DNA from 2 places in the Azospirillum humicireducens genome. Region 1 is predicted to be linked to the other one. Evidence: riboswitches for the same ligand, from Rfam matches in the RefSeq annotation. Region 1 holds a riboswitch; the other holds the start of a gene.
What was found. A riboswitch is a leader RNA that binds a small molecule or an ion and turns the genes downstream of it on or off. The one in region 1 is predicted to bind cobalamin.

Region 1 (4,410 bases):
GGAGCGGCTCGGCGGCCGTGTCCGTCTCGACGGCGAGGCGGTCGAACCGGCGACGCTGCCCGGCCGGACGGTGGCGACGGTGATGCAGAACCCGCGCAGCGCCTTCAATCCGGTGCTGACCATGCGCGCCCATGCCCGCGAAACGCTGGCGGTGCGCGGCGATGCCGGCGCGCTGGACCGGCTTCTGCCGGAGGTTCTGGCGGAGGTCGGCCTGCCGGAGCCCGACCGCATCGCCCGGCTCTACCCGTTCGAGATGAGCGGCGGCATGCTTCAGCGCATGATGATCGCCCTGGCGCTGCTGGCCGGGGCGCCCTTCCTGCTGGCCGACGAGCCGACGACCGACCTCGACCCGTTGGTCCAGGGCCATATCCTGTCCCTGATCGAGCGGCTGGTCGCCACGCGGGGGCTGGGTGTGCTGATCGTCACCCACGACATGGGGGTGGTCGCCCGGCTGGCCGACGAGGTGGCGGTGATGGAAGCCGGCCGCATCGTCGAGACGGCTCCGGTCGCCGCGCTGTTCGCGGCACCGCGTTCCGGCGCCGCCCGCGCCCTGCTCGATGCCCACCGGGCGCTCTATCCGGAGGAGTTCGCGTGACGATCCTGCTGGCCGCCGAGGCGGTGGAGAAACGGTATGGCGGGCAAGGCGTCTTCGCTAAGGGGCCGTCGAAGACGGTGCTGCGTGGCGTCAGCCTGTCGGTGAGGGACGGGGAGAGCGTGGCGCTGCTTGGCGCCAGCGGATCGGGCAAGAGCACGCTGGCCCGGCTGATGCTTGGCCTCGAACGGCCGGATGGCGGCACGGTGCGCTGTCTCGGCCGGCCGATCGATGCAATGGATGCCGCCGGCCGCCGGACCTTCCGGCGGACGGTGCAGGCGGTGTTCCAGGATCCGCTGGGCGCGGTCAATCCGCGCCATCGGATCGGCCGGATCATCGCCGAACCGCTGCGCCACCTGACCGGCCTCGACGCGCGGGAACGGGCCGCCCGTGTGGCGGAGCTGTTGCGGCTGGTCGGGCTGGCGCCGGAGGATGCCGACCGGCTGCCGGGGAGCATGAGCGGCGGCCAGGTTCAGCGTGTCTGCATCGCCCGCGCGCTCGCGCCGGAACCCCGGCTGATCCTGCTGGACGAGGCGGTGTCGAATCTCGATCTCGTGCTGCAACTCCAGATCCTCGATCTGCTGGCCGGGCTGCGCGACCGGCTGGGCACCGCCTTCCTGTTCATCACCCACGACGTCCGGCTGGTCCGCCGCTTCTGTGACCGGGTGGCGGTGCTGCATGACGGCGGACTGGTGGAGGACCGGCCGGTCGGCCCCTCTTTCGCCTTCGACCATCCGGCGGCGCGGGCGCTGCTGGACGCCATGTTGCCCGCGGCCCCATCACCGGCGTTGCGGGACCGGTCAGCGGAATCGCGGACCGCCCCCTGATCGGGACGCCCGCATCATTGCGAGGACAGGAACGGCTCGACGCCATTGACAGGCGTATGGCCTGCCTCTATCACGAGAGGCATTGTCGGCGGTTTTCCCGGACGCAAGCCGGGAGATTAAAAGGGAACGACGGAAGCGACAGGCCTCCAAGCCTGATGCAAGCCGTGGCTGTCCCCGCAACTGTGAGCGGCGAGTCGGCACCAGAAAGCCACTGACCGGAGGTCCTTGGGATCGCGGTCGGGAAGGCGGTGCCGGATGACGACCCGCGAGCCAGGAGACCTGCCTCCGACAGCGTCACTCTGCCTTCGATCGGGGTGTGTCGAAGGTGCGGAAACCCGTCGTGGTGACGCGTCCATTGGCGTTGCCGCGACCGGAGTCCGGGATGATCGATCCTCCCTGAATCACGTCGCAGCTGAATGGTTCTCCAGGCGCGGGGCCTCGCGTCGTGGCGTCCGTTCGGCAACGCCCGTTCAACGGCTCCGGTTTCCGGGGCCGGCATGGATGTGTTGTCCCGGACGGGCGGCTTCGCGGCCGCACCGCTTGTCCGAACGCGCCTCCATGCCTGTGGCAGGACGTGGCAGAGCATGCAGACAAGCCGTTCCATCACACATTTTGGCAGGACTTTTTGCGTCCGGGTCGCCTTGGCCGGGCTCGGGGTTGCGGCCGGAGCGTCGGCCGCCTCGGCGGACGACCTTCAACTCGCTCCGCTGGAGATCGCGGCGCCGAAGGATTTGGCAGTGCCGCAGGAGCAGGCGTCCACCGCTTCCAGCGTGATCGGCGCCGAGGAGATCGCCCGTCGGCAGATCCGTCGTCTCGATGACGCCTTGCTGCTGGTTCCCGGTGTCAGCCTGTCGGGCCGGCAGGCGCCGGGCGGCGCCCAGACCGTGCGGCTGCGCGGGTTGGGCCCGCGCAACACCCGCTTCTTCATCGACGGCGTCGAGATGAGCGACACCAGCCAGTCGCAGTCGCACTATGCGGCCGGCGAGATGGACACCGCCGACATCGAGCGCATCGAGGTGCTGCGCGGGCCGCAGCCGGGCCGCTTCGGGCCGGATGCCGGCGGCGGCGTGGTCAACATCGTCACCCGACGCCCGGCCGGTCCGTTCGGCGGGCAGGTCGGTGCCGAATATGGCAGCTTCGACACCAAGCGGGCGAACGCCTCGGTGTCCGGGGCACGCGACAGGGTGGATTACCGCGCCTCGCTGTCCGGAACCCATTCCGGCGGCTTTTCGGATTTCAGCCGCTGGCGTGGCGGGCAGGAGAAGGACCCGTTCCGGCACTGGGCCGTCGCCGGACGGATCGGCGTCCAGGCGACCGAGGATTTGCGCCTCGACGCGACCGCGCGCTACCGGCGCAAGAGCCTGACCTACGATCCCGCCACCCGAGACAACAATTGGTCGCGCGACGAAACCGAACGGTTCCTGCGCCTGGGCGGGTCGCTCGACAGCCTGGGCGGCAGGCTGGTCCACAGCTTCGGCATCGCCAACACCACCAGCACCCGGCAGTACTGGGGGGAGGGAACCAGGGGCGACACCTATGACGGCCACAAGACCCGCCTCGACTATGCGGCGAACGCCAAGCTGTCCGACCGGGTTACGCTGGGCTACGGCGCCGACGCCACCCGCGAGAGCATGGAGCAGCACACGCCGGGCTTCGCGCCGCTCGCGCCGGACATGCGGTCGCACAACTGGCGCGGCGGCGGCTTCGCCACCCTCGGCGTGACGCCGGTGGCGCCGCTCGACCTGTCGGCGACCGTCCGCGGCGACCGCCACACCGACCATGGCGGCAAGGGAACCTGGAGGCTCGGCGCCGCCTACCGGATCGAAGCGACCGGCACGACGCTGCGCTCCAGCTACGGCACGGCGTGGCAGCCGCCGTCGCTCTATGAACGCTTCGATCCCTGCTATGGACGCACCGACCTGCGGCCCGAGCGCAGCCGCGGCTGGGACGCCGGTGTCGAGCAATCGCTGCTGGGCGGGCAACTGACCGCCGGGGCGACCTATTTCCAGGCCGCCACCCGCGACCAGATCAACTGGCTCTACGGTCCGGCGGTCAGCCCGGCCTGTTCGGGCGGCGGCTATGTCAATGTCGACCGCACCAGGGCGCAGGGCGTTGAGGTGGAACTGGCTGCCCGCCCGACCGCGACCACCGACCTGCGCGCCGCCTATTCCTGGCAGAGCGTGGTCAACGCCAACAGCGGGCAGCGGCTGCGCAACCTGCCGCTCCACCAGGGAAGCGCGTCGGTCGGCTGGCGTTTCCTGCCCGAGGCCTACGCCAATCTCGGCCTGCGCTATCGCGACATGATCGAGAATTACGGCACCGGCAGCGCCTTCCTCACCGCGGATCTCCGGCTGTCCTACGACCTGACCGATGCGGTGACGCTGCATGGCCGCGTCGAGAACCTGTTCGGCCGCCGCTACGAGGAGGTCTACGGCCACGCCGCTCCGGGCCGCTCGGCCTATGCCGGCCTGTCCGCGCGCTTCTGACCCCGTCCTTCCCAGGAGGTTCATTTCCATGACCACCGTCACTTCCGTGGCCTCGCGCGTCGTCGAGGAGCCCGGCATGGGCCGGGTCGAGATCTTCACGCTGCCCACAGACCAGGATCTGCTGCTCGCCCTGCTGAAGGATGCCTTCGAGGTCTGGTGGCGGGACATCGTGTTCGGCTCGCTGGTCCAGGGGGCCGTCTTCGAGATCCGCGCCCCCAACGCGCCGCGCAAGGTGTCGCTGTTCGACGGCTATCTGACCGTCGATTTCGGGGCGTGGCATTTCCATGTCTGCATCGGCCCCCACCGGGGCACGCCGCGCAACCCGGTCGATCCGGAGCTTGCCCGCATCCGCCGGACCGCGCGGGCCGAGATGTACCGGGTCCTGGGTGCCGACGGCGCACCGCGGAGCTGGGGCCTGCGGCTGTTCAACGGCAAGGGAGACCAGCAGATGACGCTGTTCTTTCCCAACCCCTTCCTCGGCGAGAACGACCGCATCCTGAAGGAG
Region 2 (4,410 bases), 300 kb from region 1:
TGCGCTTCTTGTCCTTGGTGATGCCCTGCACCGCCAGCGCGGCGGCGGAGTTCGGCACGTCGGCGATCACGTCGACGCCGCCGGTGTCCACCCACTCGCGCGCCTTCGACGCGGCGATGTCGGCCTTGTTCTGGTGGTCGGCGACGACGATCTCGATGGCGGCGCCGGCGGCCTTGTTGCCGAACTCCTCAGCCGCCATCCGCGCGGCGATGGCGGACCCCTCGCCGGCCAGATCGGCGTAGATGCCGGAGCGGTCGTTCATCACGCCGATGCGGATGACGTTGTCCGACACCTGGGCGGCGGCCGGAACCGCAGTCCCGGCCAGCGTCAGCAGGGCGGTGCCGGCGAGAAGAAGCGTGCGCATCGGAAGGTCTCTCCCTCTTTGGATTTGTTGTCGGCCGGTCCCCGTCGCGGGAACCCGGAGCCATAATCGGGCAAATCCCCGGCGGTTCGCCGACCCGGCCCCAGGAGCGGGCCCAGGAGCGGACGGGGCGGCGTCGAGGCCGGGAAGGATCGGAAGGCTGGACGGGCTACACGCCGAGATAGGTGTGGAGCTTGTCCATGTTGGCGTTGAGCTGGTCGTTGGGGATCATGTCCACCACATGCCCCTCCTCCATCACGTAATGGCGGTCGGCGATGGTGGCGGCGAAGCGGAAATTCTGCTCCACCAGCACGATGGTGAAGCCGCGCGCCTTCAGCGCCCGCACCGCCACGCCGATCTGCTCGATGATGACCGGGGCCAGCCCCTCGGTCGGTTCGTCCAGCAGGATCAGGGTGGCGCCGGTGCGCAGGATGCGGGCAATGGCCAGCATCTGCTGCTCGCCGCCCGACAGCCGCGTGCCCTGGGTGCTCCCACGGCCCTTCAGGTTGGGGAACAGGTCGTAGATCTGCGGGATCGTCATCCCGCCGTCCTTCACCACCGGCGGCAGCGTCAGGTTCTCGTCCACGCTGAGGCTGGAGAAGATGCCGCGCTCCTCCGGCACATAGCCGATGCCGAGCCGCGGGATCCGGTGCTGGGCCATGCCGATCAGCTCCTGCCCCTGGAAGCGGATGGAGCCGGTGCGCTTGCCCATGATCCCCATGATGGCTCGCATGGTGGAGGTCTTGCCGGCGCCGTTGCGGCCCAGCAGCGTCACCACCTCACCCTGGCGCACCTCCAGGCTGACGCCGTGCAGCACATGGCTCTCGCCGTAGAAGCCGTGGAGGTCGGCGATCTCCAGCATCGCCGTTTTGGTCTGCATCCCGTCAGGCATGTCCGGTCCCCATATATGCTTCCATCACCTGCGGGTTCTTCGAGACGACCTCGTACGGCCCCTCCGCCAGGATCTCACCGCGGCGCAGGACGGTGATGGTGTCCGACAGGTGGGCGACGACCGACAGATTGTGCTCCACCATCAGCACGGTGCGGTCGGCGGCGACGCGCTTGATCAGGGCGGCGGTGCCCTCGATGTCCTCATGGCCCATGCCGGCCAGCGGCTCGTCGAGCAGCATCACCTCCGGGTCGAGCGCCAGGGTGGTGGCGATCTCCAGCGCGCGCTTGCGGCCATAGGGCAGCTCGGCCGCCAGATGGTTGGCCCAGGGGGAGAGGTTGACCGCCTCGATCAGCTCCAGCGCCCGGTCATGCAGGTCGTAGAGCGACGATTCGGACTTCCAGAAGTGGAAGCTGGTGCCGAGCGGCCGTTGCAGGGCCACGCGGACATTCTCCAGCACGCTGAGGTGCGGGAAGACGGCGGATATCTGGAAGGAGCGGACCAGCCCCATCAGCGCGATGTCCGCCGGCTTGGTGCGGGTGATGTCGCGGCCCTTGTAGAGGATCTGGCCGCGGGTGGGGGTGAGGAACTTGGTCAGCAGGTTGAACACCGTGCTCTTGCCCGCGCCGTTCGGGCCGATCAGCGCATGGATGGTGCCCCGCTTCACTTGCAGGTTCACATCCCGAACCGCCACGAAGCCTTTGAACTCCTTCGTCAGGCCACGCGCTTCCAGGATGATGTCGTCGTTCGGTGCGGCGTTCATCGGTCGCGAATTCTCCTCCCGTTCGTCCTTATATCGGGCTTCGAGCCCTTAGCTTGTCCCGGCGCCGAACACCGGGGCCGCCATGCGGCGGGACGTTTCACCGGCTGTCGTACGCACGAAGCGTGCCACGGTGGGGGTCACGTCGTCCGGACCAGCGGACCCGTTGTTTCTCCGCCGGTTCCGTTTCGCTTTCTCCCTCTCCGCTCCGGAGCTTCGCGCCGAAAAGTGTCGGAATCGCGGACACTCTGTCCATCGAACATGACACCATCCAAAATGTCGGCACGCAAGACCATCCGTGCGACCGACACCATATTGCGGGCTTGCCAAATCGGCACCGCACTGCGATGGTGCCCCTCCGACGGTGCCCTGCCCGTCCTGACGGACGGCGGGGATAATAGGGAATGCGGTGCGGACCTCCATTGCATGGAGTCCAAAGCCGTGGCTGCCCCCGCAACTGTGTGCGGCGAGCGTCCCGTCCATCATGCCACTGGCCTTGGCGCCGGGAAGGCGGACGGCGATGCGACGACCCGCGAGCCAGGAAACCTGCCGGCGGATGTATCGACCCTTCCCAACCCCGCCGGGTGTGGCGGGACAGCGAGGATTCAGTCAATGACCACCCATTCGCTCCACACGGCCGCCGGCTCCGCGAGCCGCAGCGCCACCCAGACCGCGGTCGCCGCCTTCGCCGCGATCCTGCTCGGCAGCTTCCTGCTGTATGGCGTCGGCTTCGCCCAGCCGCAGCAGATCCACGACGCGGCACACGACGCCCGTCACTCCTTCGCCTTCCCCTGCCACTAAGCAGCGGGTCATGGATCTGATCCGGCGGCTGTTCACAGCCGCTTTGGTCGCGGGCGTGCTCTCCGGCACGGCCGCTTCCGTCGTTCAGCAGGCGACGACCGTCCCGCTGATCCTTGAAGCCGAGAAATACGAGGTGGTGACTCCGCCGCCCGCTCCGGCCGTGGCCGCCCCCGGCGCTGCTGCCGCTGGCGAGTCGCACCAGCACGGCCCCGTGCGCGAGGTCGGCGAAGGCGTGCCCACGACGCTGGACGAGGCGATGCAGCGCATCGGCCTGACCATCGCCTCCAACCTGCTGACCGGCGTCGCCTATGCGCTGCTGCTGTCGGCGGCGATGCTGCTGGCCGGCCGGCCGGTCGATGCGCGGCGCGGGCTGGTGTGGGGGGCCGGCGGATTCATCGCCGTGTCGCTGGCGCCCTCCTTCGGCTTGGCCCCGGAATTGCCGGGCATGGCTGGAGCCGAGCTGGAGCTGCGACAGCTCTGGTGGCTGTCAGCCGCGGCCGGGGCCGGGGCCGGCGTGGCGGCACTCGCCTTCGCCCGCAACCGCCTGGTCATCGCCGCCGCCGTCCTGGCCGCCGCCTTGCCCCATCTGATCGGCGCCCCCCATCCGGAAAGCGCCGAGGGTGCCGTGCCGCCGGAACTGGCCGCCCATTTCGTCACCGCCTCGCTGGGCAGCGCCGCGCTGTTCTGGGCGATTCTGGGCGCGGCCTGCGGCTGGCTGATGAGTGGTCTGGTCCGCGAGACCGACCATCGCCCTGCCCTGCGGGCCCAGCCCGGCGCGCGTTAAGGAGGCGCAAACCATGTCCGCTCTTGAGAAAGCGGCCGCCGGCAAGGTTCCGGCGACCGTCATCACCGGCTTCCTCGGCGCCGGCAAGACCACGCTGATCCGCGGCCTTCTGGAAAAGGCAGACGGTCGCCGGCTGGCCCTGATCATCAACGAGTTCGGCGATGTCGGGATCGACGGCGACATCCTGCGCGCCTGCGGCAACCCGACCTGCACCGAGGACGACGTGATCGAGCTGGCGAACGGCTGCCTGTGCTGCACCGTCGCCGACGATTTCGTCCCGGCCATCGAGAAGCTGCTGGCCCGGCCGGAGCCGCCCGAGCATATCATCATCGAGACCAGCGGCCTTGCCCTGCCGAAGCCGCTGGTCCAGGCCTTCCACTGGCCGGCGATCAAGACCCGCGTGACCGTGGACGGCGTCATCGCCGTGGTCGACGCCGCCGCCGCCGCCGAGGGCCGTTTCGCCCCCGACCCCGCGGCGCTGGAGGCCCAGCGCGACGCCGCCGGCACCGTCGACCACGAAACGCCGATCGAAGAGGTGTTCGAGGACCAGCTGCTCTGCGCCGACCTGATCGTCGTCAACAAGACCGATCTGGTGGCATCCGGCGACCTCGCCCGCGTCGAGGATCTGATCCGCGGCGCCCTGTCCCACGCGGTCGGCCGCGACGCCAAACTGGTGCGTGCCTCGCAAGGGGCCGTCGATCCGCTGGTCCTGCTCGGCGTCGGGGCGGCGGTGGAGGACGACCTCGCCAACCGTCCCAGCCACCATGACGACGAGGACGGTCACGACCACGACGACTTCACCAGCTTCGTCGTGG

Region 2: another riboswitch for cobalamin. It lies ahead of A6A40_RS26545 (CbtB domain-containing protein); the one in region 1 lies ahead of A6A40_RS25180 (TonB-dependent receptor plug domain-containing protein).

The regions. Positions count from the first base shown of each region.
Region 1 is NZ_CP028906.1:161,790-166,199, reverse strand. Features, by position in the region: gene A6A40_RS25190 (nickel import ATP-binding protein NikD) at 1-595, shown strand, start outside; gene nikE (nickel import ATP-binding protein NikE) at 592-1,419, shown strand; cobalamin riboswitch at 1,492-1,720, shown strand; gene A6A40_RS25180 (TonB-dependent receptor plug domain-containing protein) at 2,061-3,905, shown strand; gene A6A40_RS25175 (DUF7676 family protein) at 3,934-4,410, shown strand, end outside.
Region 2 is NZ_CP028906.1:458,304-462,713, reverse strand. Features, by position in the region: gene A6A40_RS26560 (ABC transporter substrate-binding protein) at 1-364, opposite strand, end outside; gene A6A40_RS26555 (ABC transporter ATP-binding protein) at 531-1,253, opposite strand; gene A6A40_RS26550 (ABC transporter ATP-binding protein) at 1,246-2,013, opposite strand; cobalamin riboswitch at 2,356-2,578, shown strand; gene A6A40_RS26545 (CbtB domain-containing protein) at 2,623-2,811, shown strand; gene A6A40_RS26540 (CbtA family protein) at 2,822-3,595, shown strand; gene cobW (cobalamin biosynthesis protein CobW) at 3,609-4,410, shown strand, end outside.